One region of the Paenibacillus sp. NPDC056579 genome, then DNA from elsewhere that is predicted to be linked to it. Evidence: a T-box and tRNA genes for the amino acid it is inferred to sense, from the RefSeq annotation. Region 1 holds a T-box; the other regions hold tRNA genes.
What was found. A T-box is a leader RNA that pairs with one kind of tRNA and senses whether it is charged. The one in region 1 lies ahead of ACFQ88_RS12250 (arginine--tRNA ligase), so its partner is inferred to be a tRNA-Arg.
Positions count from the first base shown of each region.

Region 2: it has a tRNA-Arg gene. The T-box ahead of ACFQ88_RS12250 (arginine--tRNA ligase) is inferred to sense a tRNA for this amino acid. The anticodon was not compared.
Region 3: it has a tRNA-Arg gene. The T-box ahead of ACFQ88_RS12250 (arginine--tRNA ligase) is inferred to sense a tRNA for this amino acid. The anticodon was not compared.

Region 1 covers NZ_JBHTVD010000002.1:1,093,682-1,098,016, reverse strand. Annotated here, with positions in the region: gene ACFQ88_RS12250 (arginine--tRNA ligase) at 1-1,864, opposite strand, end outside; T-box leader at 1,915-2,141, opposite strand; gene ACFQ88_RS12245 (heparinase II/III domain-containing protein) at 2,669-4,335, opposite strand, start outside.
Region 2 covers NZ_JBHTVD010000009.1:295,571-299,905, reverse strand. Annotated here, with positions in the region: gene ACFQ88_RS29650 (stalk domain-containing protein) at 1-900, shown strand, start outside; gene clpP (ATP-dependent Clp endopeptidase proteolytic subunit ClpP) at 1,244-1,825, opposite strand; tRNA gene ACFQ88_RS29640 (tRNA-Arg) at 1,990-2,064, opposite strand; gene ACFQ88_RS29635 (sugar-binding transcriptional regulator) at 2,595-3,623, shown strand; gene gap (type I glyceraldehyde-3-phosphate dehydrogenase) at 3,680-4,335, shown strand, end outside.
Region 3 covers NZ_JBHTVD010000016.1:153,328-157,662, forward strand. Annotated here, with positions in the region: gene ACFQ88_RS36455 (hypothetical protein) at 1-677, opposite strand, end outside; gene ACFQ88_RS36460 (hypothetical protein) at 677-1,204, opposite strand; gene ACFQ88_RS36465 (sigma-70 family RNA polymerase sigma factor) at 1,201-1,683, opposite strand; gene ACFQ88_RS36470 (hypothetical protein) at 2,002-2,304, opposite strand; tRNA gene ACFQ88_RS36475 (tRNA-Arg) at 2,502-2,578, opposite strand; gene map (type I methionyl aminopeptidase) at 2,650-3,396, opposite strand; gene ACFQ88_RS36485 (hypothetical protein) at 3,562-3,768, shown strand; gene ACFQ88_RS36490 (small acid-soluble spore protein P) at 3,830-3,976, opposite strand; gene ACFQ88_RS36495 (hypothetical protein) at 3,993-4,181, opposite strand; gene ACFQ88_RS36500 (hypothetical protein) at 4,205-4,335, opposite strand, start outside.

The DNA.
Region 1 (4,335 bases):
TGGTCCGCGGCGCAGGCAAGCCCAATATTTGCAAAGCATCCTGCAGCGTATCCTTGAAGCGGCTCGTGATCCAGAGCCTGGAATCCCTCTTTGCGCTATCCGCCTTCCAAATCGGGCATGTCGCATAAAAATGATTGAACAGCGTAGCCAGCTCATGCGCATAGGAGCATATCATATTCGGCGCGAGCTCCTTTGCCGCTACATCCAGCGTTTCCGGCCAATAAGCAAGCTGCCTTAGCAGGGCGGATTCTTGCTCGTTCAAGCCGGCGAAGCCTTCCCGTTCATCATTATTCCGGCTTGCGGTATCTTCTTTCATTTTGGCTAATATGCTGCACGCTCTTGCGTACGAATATAACAAATACACTCCTGTATTCCCGGAAATTTCGGTTGCCTGGGCCAGATCGAAGACCACCTCGGTCTGCAGGTGAAACCGGAGCAAATAGTATCGCACTGCGGCCGCAGCTATCGCGCGGCTCGATAATCCCGCCTTCCGAGACCGCTTCGAATCGATGACCTGCTCCATATGAGCGAGAAAATCTGCGATCTTAACACCGATTCCTTGCCTTCCCGACATCGGGTAAGAATGTTTTCCATCGCTGACATCGACGCCGAGACTGTCCGCCGTATCGCGGCTTAAGGAAACAACCCCGTAGCTGACATGCTTCAGCCGCTCCGCCTGCTTGTCATAGCCCAGTGCCAGCAAAGCTTGCTTGACCATCGCTTGCGGATATTCCTGCCTATGGTCAATCACGTTAATGACCGTGTCGGCTCGGCCGAGGTTCTTTTTGCGGCCCTTGGGATCCGTTGTATAAAGGCCTTCGGCGAACTTTTGGTAGCGGAAATCTTTGTCGAGCAGCCCGAATTTCCATAAGTGGTATGCGATATCTTTGGCGGTGTAGGTCAGAATGCCGTTGGATCTCACAAGCACTTTCTCGGCATGAAACTCCGCAGCCTCACCATGATGCTCCTCCTGTTTAAGTACCCAACAGCCTTCCAGCTTCCCTTCGGTCTCCTGAACGAAAACCGGCGTCTCTTTAAGCAGCGCAAAGGCGCTCGACCAGAAGCCCTCTCTGACTATATTACTTTCCCACACGAGCACGTCGTACCCAATACCGAACTGCTTCATTTCCTCCACATGCTCTTTAACGATTCGCTCCGCCACGAGCAGTCCTGTCCAGGCTATGCTCGAGCCGCCTTTTTCCAGCTCATGCAGCACGCGGGTACGCTCCAATTGTAAATCCGGCTGTTCCTTGTACGCTTTGTTGACTTCGGCATACACATCCCAGCAAAAGTCACCGAAACGAGGAAAATCTCCTTCTATCGTTGTACGATGTATACCCACTACCGTATCCGCAAGCTGATTGCCCAAATCGTCGATGTAATTATGCACTTCGACCTGGTAGCCGGTCCTTCGCATCAGCCGCGCCAACGTATCTCCGATACAAGAATTTCTTAGATGTCCGATGTGCGCCGATTTATTGGGATTGATGGACGTATGTTCAATAACCACCTTATCGGACGATGAGCCGACATGCAGCTCCAGCTCGTCAGCTTGCTTGGCCCACCGGCTCCAATCGACATACAGATTGATAAATCCCGGTCCCGCCACTTCCATGCGACTAATCAGAGAACGGATGGCCGGCTGCTGCTGCAGCTTTGATATCAGCTCTTGAGCAATGGCGGCAGGCGCCCTCTTAAGCGGCTTGGCCAGCAGCATGGCCATATTCGTGCTGTAATCGCCGTGCTCCTTGTTCGCCGGATGCTCGATGACGATTCGGAGCCCCTCGGGCCGTGCCGTTTCGGAGGCATTGAGCAGCTCCTGCAAGCCGTGTTCCAGCTGTTGGGCGATCAGTTCATTCAACATCATGACAATTCCCTCCTTAGTCTGTGAAATGCAAAAAGCTCCCGTCTCCAATTAGAGACGAGAGCTGTTAGTTCCCGCGGTACCACTCCATGTGCAAAACCGTACGGTTTTACCACTTTGCCGTTATAACGGTGCTCAACCGGATTTGCCTAATTGCTGCAATTTTCGGCAAATCATTTCCTGGGTCCGTTTCATCCGTGACATCCGTACCGGCTTCCACTATCCCCGGCTCGCTGCGACTGCACGTCAGGATTACTCTCCCAATCATCAATATTCCTTGTATAACCCATTGTTTAAAATAAGTTATACTGGAAAAGTTTGTGCGTGTCAAGCGGGCGGGCGCGGGGGAGCGGGGTGTAAGTCGGTTTCAGACTTACGGAGGCGCGGAGACGGGGTTTGGCGAGCTGTAAGACGGTTTTTCCGTCTTAGCTGGGTTTCACGCGCGGGAGCGGGCTGTAAGTCGGTTTTTCCGACTTACGGAGGCGTCATACCGCGTGGAGACGGGCTTTTGCGTGCTGTAAGACGGTTTTTCCGTCTTACAGCAGGGTTTCACGCACGCGAGCGGGCTGTAAGTCGGTTTATCCGACTTAGGGAGGCGTCACATCGCGTGGAGACGGGCTTTGGCATGCGGTAAGACGGTTTTTCCGTCTTACTGCAGGGTTTCACGCGCGGGAGCGGTCTGTAAGTCGGTTTTTCCGACTTACGGAGGCGTCACACCGCACAAAGCCACTCCCCGAGCTCGCGGCGGCAAACCCATCCCGCCGTCCGCGCGCCGGGCTCACCAATGCCTCCATCGCGCTCCGCTTACTGCCGTTCCAGCCGAAGGCCCTGAACGGAATCCAGCACCGCGTGCCATATTCCGTTCCGGAACGATATGGCAGCGGACTTCGCCTGGCCGCCAGACGAACCTGGGACCGGATGCTCCCCTTCCGCGGACAGCCAGCAGATATCCGCCGGCATGCTGCTGTCGCTGTACACCGTCACGAAGGCTGCCTTCGTGCCCCGCTGGCGATGGAGCAATCCGTCGATTGTTCGCGCCGGTTTATCCGCCGTGCCTGGCGTAGTTGCAAGAAAAAGCTGCGACGAATCCGCCGACAGTGCGGATAAGGCAACGCCCTGTCCAGCCGGCCCGGACATTTCCACACGGCATACTTTGCCGCTTCCGTCTTCCTCCAGAGGCTGCCACTCGGAAACCGTCCGTACATAGCTGTACGCTCCCTTATCAGAGAGCGATCCTACATGGGACCGCCACTGACCGCCTCTGTACACGGCCGACAGCTTAGGACTGTGCATCCACCAATCGATTACCGCTTCCGATTCCAGCTCCACTTCATACCAGTCGAGCAGCCACTCGTCCGTCAACAGCAAATGCCTGTCAAGCGTACATCCGTCGTATGCTCCGCGAGAACGAAGCCACGCATACGTCCCGTCGCCCGTTTCATCGAATCGGACCAGCTCGCCCGTATGAGCCGCCTGCGATGCTTGGTTCACAACGATCGTGTTGTGGCTCGCCGTGCAGGCATACCAGTCCTTGCGGGTTACGGAGCCATACGGAACCATGCCCAGCTCCGGCGCCAACCAGCCGTCCCGCCCAGCCAACGTTAAATGCAGCTTGTCATAATGGCCGTGCGAGCCGCCGTGCGGGCCGAAGTCAGCGAAGAACGACAGCACCCCGCCCGGCCGTCTTCCGATAACGAAGCCCGAAGGCTCCAAGAGGACGGACGAGCCTCTCAAAGCCGCAGCCGCAGGTGCAGCCTCCGGGTCCGAATCGAGGTAGCCGTCCAGCTCCTCCCGGCCATACAAAATGGCCTCCAGTCCCGCACGCTCCGGCTTGCCGTACATTTGCCGGTAAGCTTCCTTCAGCATCGGCACATAATCCGCTTTGCCGAATCGGCTCAATCCGATTTCTACCGTCTCGGCGATTTCTCTCGCATACGGAATCCGCTGGTACGGACCGTCATGGAGCGCAATGAGCTCGCCCTGTTCGTTGGCTAGCAATGCCATGACATCGAGCATCCCTTCCAGCGACTGCCCTTGCTCACCGCGAATGCCGTAAAGGTCTATGCCAAGTCTGGCGGCCATCTCGACGACGATAAAATACGCCCGGAGAACGAAAATATGGTAATAGGTGGCACCCTCGTATTCCATATGGTCGGCTTTTACGCCGATCGTCAAATGGTGCTCAAGGCCCGCTTCCCCATGAACCAGCTCCGCAAGCTTGTCCTTATCGCGCTTCAAGGCATAGATTCCTGCGAGAGCCGCATTCAGCCAAGCGGTGTAGTTGCTTTCCGGCTTATTCTGCTCCTTCACCAAAATATGCCGTGCCTGCGTCATGCTCTCCTCCAGCATGGAAAAGAACGTGTCCAGCTTCGGCTGGCCATCATGAAACGCATACCCCTCATCCAGGAGCAGCTGGCAGGTGCGGATCAGCGTTGTTGCCCAGATCGCTTCGGTGAGCGCCTGATGGAACG
Region 2 (4,335 bases), on a different contig from region 1:
CAAGTGACGTCGGATTCCTCGAGAAAGCTGCTTGTCAGCGACAGTCCTGAAGAGTTTACGGAAAAAGGCATCTTGTACCAAGATAAAGTGAACGGCAAAGGAAGATTGTATGCCGATCATATCAACGGTACGAAGGAAAAAGTGACGATGGCTATCTTGGCCAGAAATACGACCGATAAGCCGGTAAAAATCAAAACGACCAACAAGGGCGAAGTATTCCCGTCCGTGTATGCGAATTTGATCGGCAACGAAGCTTCCGTCGATTTCCTGATGAACGATACGTACAACGAAGAAATGACGGTACCGCCGAAGCAGACGTTCATTTATTCGCAAATGCCGGACTTCTACCCGGCACAAGGCGTTAACTTGTTCTACGACGTAGAAACCGACGGTGAGATTGAATTCTCGTTCGTCGCAACGGATAAAATTACGCAGGATACGCTGAAGCTCCCTCTGCTGCCGTTCACCGGACACGTCCGCGGATCGTTCCCGGTATCCGAGGTGAAGTGGAATGTGGATGCAAGCTCGTTTACTACACCGTCTCGCCTCATTATCGGCGATGGCAAGAGCGATCCGTTCCAGCCGGGCTACGATACGATGCGTAAACAAAATGTCACGAACGACGGCAACTATGGCGTCGTGTACAAAATTCATGCCGATAAGCCGCGCAAAATGGCTATCATGATCCAGCCTCTGGGCGGCGTGTTCAAAGGCCCGTTCAAAATTAACGGGGAAATGCATTTGGTGCCGCAGTCCGGCGTGCTGACCGCATTTGACGGCATGCAGATTCTGGCGAAAACTACGGGCGAGGAAGATTCGCTCGACATCGAATTTACGCCTCCGGCCGGCTCGGCCTTCCCGATCGACCTGATCTTCTATCCTTTGGAAGATAAGAAGTAAGAAGAGGGGGAAGTTGCAAAAGCGTGGTGCTCCAGAGAGGGGTATGCTTCCGGTCGCTGTTGAAATCATGAATAGGGATTATCCGCAATTGTGGTGTATTCATGATTTCAAAGGCAAACACTTCGTTCCTGCAGCAAATCCCTTCTCCTCCGCTCACGCTTTTCAACTTTCAAGAGTAATAAAGCGAAAAAGTCCAGTCTGTATTATTGCAGACTGGACTTTTTTTCGTTACGCGGCTGATGAGCCGTAAACCGACCTACAGCTCGCGCCAAACAAAAAAAGCCCGTGCTGCAAGCGGGATAACCAGCTTACAGCACGGGCTTCCAAAGCTGCATCGAGTACGTTATACGCGCTCGATGACTTTATCGATCAAGCCGTACGCGGCCGCTTCTTCGGCATACATGAAGTTATCGCGATCGGTATCTTTCTCGATTTGTTCAAACGATTGGCCAGTGCGCTCGGCCAAAATGTGGTTCAGCTTGTCGCGCATTTTCAAGATGCGCTTCGCGCGGATCTCGATATCGCTTGCTTGCCCTTCGGCGCCTCCGAGCGGCTGGTGAATCATGACTTCGCTGTTCGGCAGCGCGAAGCGTTTGCCTTTGGCGCCTGCCGCCAGCAGGAACGCTCCCATGGAAGCGGCCATACCTACGCAGATCGTGGACACGTCCGGCTTGATGAACTGCATGGTATCATAGATGGCCATCCCCGCAGTGATGGAGCCGCCCGGGCTGTTAATATATAAGTGAATATCTTTATCCGGATCTTGTGCGGCCAGGAACAACAGTTGGGCAATAATAGCATTGGCCACAACGTCATTAACCGGAGTCCCTAGAAAAATAATGCGATCCTTCAGCAAGCGGGAGTAAATGTCATAAGCGCGCTCTCCTCTTGCATCCGGTTCTACGACCATTGGAATGAAACTCATAAGCTGCAGCCTCCTTAAATTTCATATATGGTAACACTATAACCATCATAGCGCAAAAGCAAACTAAGGTCAAGAAAGGTCAAACAATAGTTTCAAAAAAACCTCTAAGCTCACCGGTCACGGCAAGTTTTAGAGGTTGTACGATTCATTCGTTATTAAAGTAATGGCGCGCCCGTAAGGAATCGAACCTTAATCTCAGGCTCCGGAGGCCTACGTCATATCCATTGGACCACGGGCGCATAGCTTTGTCTCAAAAATTGAGAAGCAAGAGTTATTATATGATATCGCGTCCCAAAATGCAACCCCTACCAGAAAAAAACAGCTAGCTTGTTCAAAGCCGTCCATGAGCAACAATTAATTAGCGCGTGCAGTGTCTGATTCCGGCATCGAGCCATGACTGACGCAAGCGTAAAAAGCGTGCTCGACGTCGGATGGCGCTACATTTATTCGATCAGCCCATTCTTCGGCTCGCTCCTTAATGACCTTCGAAATGGCTCTCGCAACGTACACAATCGCTACCGCAGGATGAGCTTTTAAGCGTAAGAAGATTGTCGTAATTTGTAGACGCAGCAAGGATTGTCCGTGCTTAATATGAAGAGAACGTAAATTTTTGTCTAAATGGTGTTTTGTTTGTTGAAATTGTCAGACAGATTTTATATAATGAGAACAGCTAAGTGAAAGCTTAGTTGTTTTTTTGGAAGTTGTGGGACTAAAAATGTAGTACTGGGACATTAACTGTCCATATCTTTGGCGGGAGCGTGTTTTTCTCATGAGAGAGTTACTCGATATTCAAAAGCAGCTTCTGCCGGACTTACTGGACACGTTGAAGGAACGGTACACGATTCTGCATCACATCATGGTGTCCGGTACGGTCGGACGCAGGACGCTTGCGGTGTCGCTTAACACGACGGAGCGTATTTTGCGAAGCGAGGTCGAGTTCTTGAAAGCCCAAGGCCTGCTGGATGTCGATGCATCGGGAATGAGGATCAGCGAAGCCGGAAGGCAGCTGCTCGAGAAGATCGAGCCGTTGGTCAAGGACCTGTTCGGATTGACCGAGCTGGAGGAGCGAATCCGGTCCCATTTCGGTTTAAAGCAAGTCGTCATTGTTCCCGGAGATTCCGACGTCTCTCCTCATACGAAGAAGGAACTGGGTCGCGCGGGAGCGGCGGTGCTGAGGAAGTACGTATCCCAGGACGAAGTGATTGCGGTAACGGGCGGATCCACCATGGCGGAGGTTGCCTACCATCTGTCCTCGACCACCTCGCTCAAAGGCAGCTGGTTCGTACCGGCACGGGGCGGGCTAGGCGAGAGCGTGGAGCTGCAGGCGAATACGATCGCATCCACGATGGCGAAGAAGACCGGCGCCAAGTACCGATTGCTTCACGTTCCGGATCATCTCGGCGAGGAAGCTTACCAGACCTTGATGCAGGATGACACCATTCTGGAGATTATCCAGTTTATCCGCAAAGCCCGTATCGTCATACACGGCATGGGAGAAGCTATGGTGATGGCCAGACGGCGGAAGGTGGACGCAGAGACGACGGCAAGCCTTCGTAACGATGGGGCGCTCGGAGAAGCATTTGGGTACTATTTTGACCGCGAAGGCACCATTTTGCACAAAATGCCCACCGTGGGACTGAGAATCGAAGACATCCAGGATATGGATTGTGTGATCGGAGTAGCCGGCGGCAAGAGCAAAGGCGAAGCGATCATGGCCGTACTCCGTTTTGGCCGGGAGGACATTCTGGTCATTGATGAAGCGGCCGCATTGGAAATTGTTCAAGCATTGCCATCTTGACAGGTCCTGCCTGTCTTGACATAAACATCAAACATTATTTTTAGGAGGCTACTCACATGGCAACTAAAGTAGGTATTAACGGTTTTGGACGTATCGGTCGTAACGTATTCCGCGCATCCTTCAGCAACCCAGATGTTGAAATCGTAGCAATCAACGACTTGACTGACGTTAACACTTTGGCTCACTTGCTGAAGTATGATACAACTCATGGCAAATTCAACGGTACGGTTGAAGCTACCGAAGGCGCTTTGATCGTTAACGGCAAAACAGTAAAAGTATTTGCTGAGCGCAACCCTGAGAACCTGCCTTGGGCTGCTAACGGCGTTGAAATCGTTGTTGAGTCCACTGGTATTTTCACAGCGAAAGAAAAAGCTTCCATGCACTTGAAAGGCGGCGCTAAGAAAGTCATTATCTCCGCTCCTGCTACTGACGAAGATATCACTATCGTATTGGGCGTTAACGAAGATAAATACGAACCAGCTAGCCACACTATCATTTCCAACGCTTCCTGCACAACCAACTGCTTGGCTCCATTCGCAAAAGTATTGAACGACAAGTTCGGTATCGTTAAAGGGATGATGACTACTATTCACTCCTACACTAACGACCAATCCGTACTTGATCTTCCGCATAAAGATCTTCGTCGTGCTCGCGCAGCGGCTGAGAACATCATTCCTTCCACTACAGGCGCTGCTAAAGCGGTATCCTTGGT
Region 3 (4,335 bases), on a different contig from region 1:
TACATATGCCCCGCTCCTGGAATGATAGAGAGGAACGTAGCGATCATCTTGCTTTTTCTGCCGTCCTCGCGGCTTTCTTGGAAATCCTCCAAAAACGTTTGATCGATCAAAAACTCACCCCGCTGCTTCCGGTTCAGCTGCTGAATGCTGTCGAACATGGAGTACAGCCAGATGATAGGCATTACGCCGAGAAACGCCAGAAATCCCTCCTGATGCGTCAGGACCGAAATAAAGACGATCATCGCAAACGAGCCGAAGAAAGCAATCAAAAACGCCAATCCCCGCTGCATCAAGCCAAGCTGGAAATGGCCGAGACCCGGAATGACCGACAATACAATGGTAAAAAACCGTTCATTATCCGGACGCGGAGGTGAAGCATACACTCCATCCGGCGACGGAACAGGAGCTTGAAGAGATGGCTCGCGCCCGCGGATTAAAGTAATCACCATATCGACTAAGTTAATGAATCCAACGAATAGCGCCACCGCCATCAGGAGCGCCAAAATTTCGCCGTTGTAACGGTATTTTCCCGATACGACCAGCAGGAACATGAGCAGCACCGGTCCAAAAAAACCGCATCCGTAAATTACAGCCCGGAACAAACGGTTTAAATAAAGATGTCCCATTCCGGGGATGAAAGACAGCAGCAGCGCCGCCATCGGGTTTTTTGGTTGCATTAACGATTCCCCCCTCTTTCGTGTTTAGGCTGGATCGAATCCAGCATGCCAATGGTTTTTTCCATAATGCGTTGCGATACGGAGGACCGGTCTTCCTGGACAGGCGGAGATGCTACCACGTTCGTCTCTGCAGAGCCTACCCGTTCCGCCAGCGAATGAAACACCCCTGTACTCATTAAGAGGAAGGTTACTGCAGCTGCCACCGCATAATGAAACACCGGATGGCGCAGGAACGATGGTGCGATTATTTTCTTGTGGTGTTGGGTCACCGGCTCCGGCTTCCATGCATCGATCGCCTCTGACTGTGTAACAGAGGCCGCGATGGACTGCATGACGGCGTCAGCCATAGCGGTTTTCGTTTGTTCCGCCAGCACTGTGAACGAGTCCCTAGCGAGCTCCAGACACTGCATATACTGTTCAAGACATTGATCGCACGAGCTGAGATGCGTTTCGTATTCAAGCTGCTCTTCCATCGCCAGTTCTTCTCTCACATAGCGGGCCCATTGTTCCAACGAATAATGCTTCATCCCCACTCCTCCTCCTTCCAGTGCTTGCGGATCCATTGTTTGGCTCGATACAGCTTCGATTCCACCGTCTTCAGGGTGACACCCTGCTCTATCGCTATCTCCTGATAACTTTTATCCTTGATATAAAAGGCAACGACCACGTCCCGGTAATTGTGGGGCATATCGTCCAGACATTCCCGAATCCTCTGCCGCCTATGATTATGAAGCACTTCCTCCTCTACCGTATGGGTCGGATTAACCGGAATTAACAGCTCCGGCTCATCGGTCAGCTGCTCTCGTTTGCGCTCCAGCGACCGTTTGTAGTCAATCGCTTTGTTCACGGTAATTCGCGTGATCCACGTCTTAAACCCTTGATGCTGATACTGAGGGAGAGAAGCATATATTTTCAACAGCGCTTCTTGCGTCACATCTTCGGCATCCTTAGACGACCGGAGCACAGAGTACGCTACATGGTATAAATACGATTGATATTTAGCCATCAATAAGCGAAATGATTGCACGTCGCCGGCTACGATGCGTTCGATCCACTCTGTTTCCTCTGTAATGTTCTCCCCCTCCTCTCCGAAGTAATAGACGCGGCTGCAGCGAACGACCCCTGCACTTTACAGAAATATTTTTTACAGGGGCATCTTTTTTATTGTACAACAAGAAAAGTCCCCAAAGGTGCAGCGTGCTAAGGAACTCATTCTGACTACTTTTAGGTACACTTTCCAGACCAACAAAAAGAACCGCTCCAAGTCTTGAGCGGCCCCTCTCTATTTTTGAATAATAGTTCCACGAGGAACAATTCGGCAGCTTTACTTCAGCCCGTTTTGGGATTTCACTTGCAGCTTTCCGCCTTGGAACACCAGGATCGCATTGGATCCTAATCCATCGCCTTTGTATTGATAAGTAACGATGTACATTTCTTCGCCCTTTTTGCCCGTCTCAGCCATCAGTTCCCCTTCGCCGCCTATAATCTCGGTGGCTTTTTCGTACGTCATTCCGCTTTCCAGCTTCTCAAACTTCGCTTTCGTTATTTTAGCATTAGGAGCGTCTCCGCATCCTGCCGCGGTTATCGCAATCGCCACACAAATAAGCAATGTAAAAAGTACTCTCATCCAAAACTCCTCCAACTTTTCATTTTTTTCCATAACTACCGCATATTCTATAATGTTTACCACGTGTTGACCATGGGTCCAGAGTTTCAACTGTTAGGAGCTAACGGCAGGAATGCAAGCAGAATGCACAAAAAAACTCCTGCGGATTTCGCAGGAGATCGCTTATGTGATCATTATTTTTAATGAAAAGCTTGAAATGGCGCGCCCGATACGATTCGAACGTACGACCTGCAGTTTAGGAAACTGTCGCTCTATCCTGCTGAGCTACGGGCGCGCGGCAAGAGTATTATAGCATACATTTGCGTCAGCGAAAAGATTATCGCAGGCAGTAATAAGGGAACCTTTTTACAGCTCGGTTAAAATTTCCGGACCCTTCTTGGTTATCGCCACCGTATGCTCGAACTGTGCCGATAAGGCGCCATCCCATGTACGGGCCGTCCACCCGTCCAATTCCACATACATTTCATGCGTACCTGCATTGATCATCGGCTCGATGGTGATAACCATGCCTTCCTTCAAAACAAATCCTTTTCCAGGCTTCCCTACATGCTGAAAGGTTGGCTTCTCGTGCAGCGATTGCCCAATCCCGTGTCCGACCAAATCCCTTACGACCGAATATCCCGCTCCTTCGGCGTGCTTTTGAACAACATGCATGACATCCCCTATCGTATTGCCTGCTACCGCTTTCAGAACCGCCATATCGAGGCATTCCTTGGCCACTTTCACCAGACATGCGGCTTCCGGAGATACGGCGCCTACCTTGTACGTACGGCAGGAATCGGCCATCCAGCCGTTATAGCTGCATACGATGTCCATTTTGACAATGTCGCCGCTACGCAAAGGCGTATCATTGGGGAATCCATGAGCGATCACATCGTTCAGTGAAGCGCATGTTGCATAAGGGAACCCTTTATAGCCTTTCGTCACTTGGCGGGCTCCATGGTCGTTAATAAACCGCTCTGCGAAGTCGTTAATCTCCAGCGTCGTGATGCCCGGACGAATCATGCGGCTAAGCTCTTCATGACATTGGGCCAGCACTTGACCTGCTTTTCGAATCGCAGCAATCTGTTCCGGCGTTTTCAAAATAATCATGCTCATCGCCTCTTTGCGTTTATTACCTATAGTACGCATCGGTTTGCAAAATGCCCCTCTGCTGGAACGATCCAAATATTTGTCCCATACCACAATAGTCCATGCTGGCCGAAATAGAATATCCATTCTCTTTTTAAATTGTTCATGGTAGAATGAGGAAAGCATATGAGTGAGGTGTTGGGCTGCGTGTTGGAGGACAATCGGTTTTATATTATTTACGATGAGTTTTCGATTTCGATCTGCTCTGTTCTTGACGACGTATGTGAGGAGTTGGCTTTAGGGGGCACACTGTACGGCTATGCCGACAACGAAGAGCTCGCGCAAATGATGATGGTAGAATGTTTCCATTATTTGTCCGCGAAAAATGCGTAATATAAAGACGACAGCCCTCCATGTAGAACTGTCGTCGCTTCATTATTTAGATTAGATTTGATCAGCCTTCCCCGTTATTGTGACGGGAGTGATTTTGCTGTTTAACCTTCTTGGAGCCCGATAGAGGTTCCATCGGCTGATTGTTTTTTTCGCTGCGGTTTTTTTGTCCGCTTGGGGGATTTACGGGCTGGGCAATATCTTTTGGCATGGTCCGTCCTCCTTGATCAATCTTTATCGTTTAATGTAATCGACATCTCTTGGGACGACTCGTCATGATTCAGCGCATCTTGATGACGGCGATCGTTCGTTTGCTGCTGCAGCTGTTGGGCATGATGGCTGTTAACGGCCACCTGATCCAGGTCTTTGACTACATTTTGCAAGTTTTTATCGACACTGCTTTTATTTTTTGTCATTACTCATCCCTCCACGCTCGTGGCTACTTCGTTATGCTGTGAAGCTGTTGTGCGCACTCGTGAATATGACGGACATAGTCGTCAACCATCGTTTGGATGATATTTGTCCGTTCGTCTACATTGCGTCCGTCAACCTCCACATCCACAAGATCCA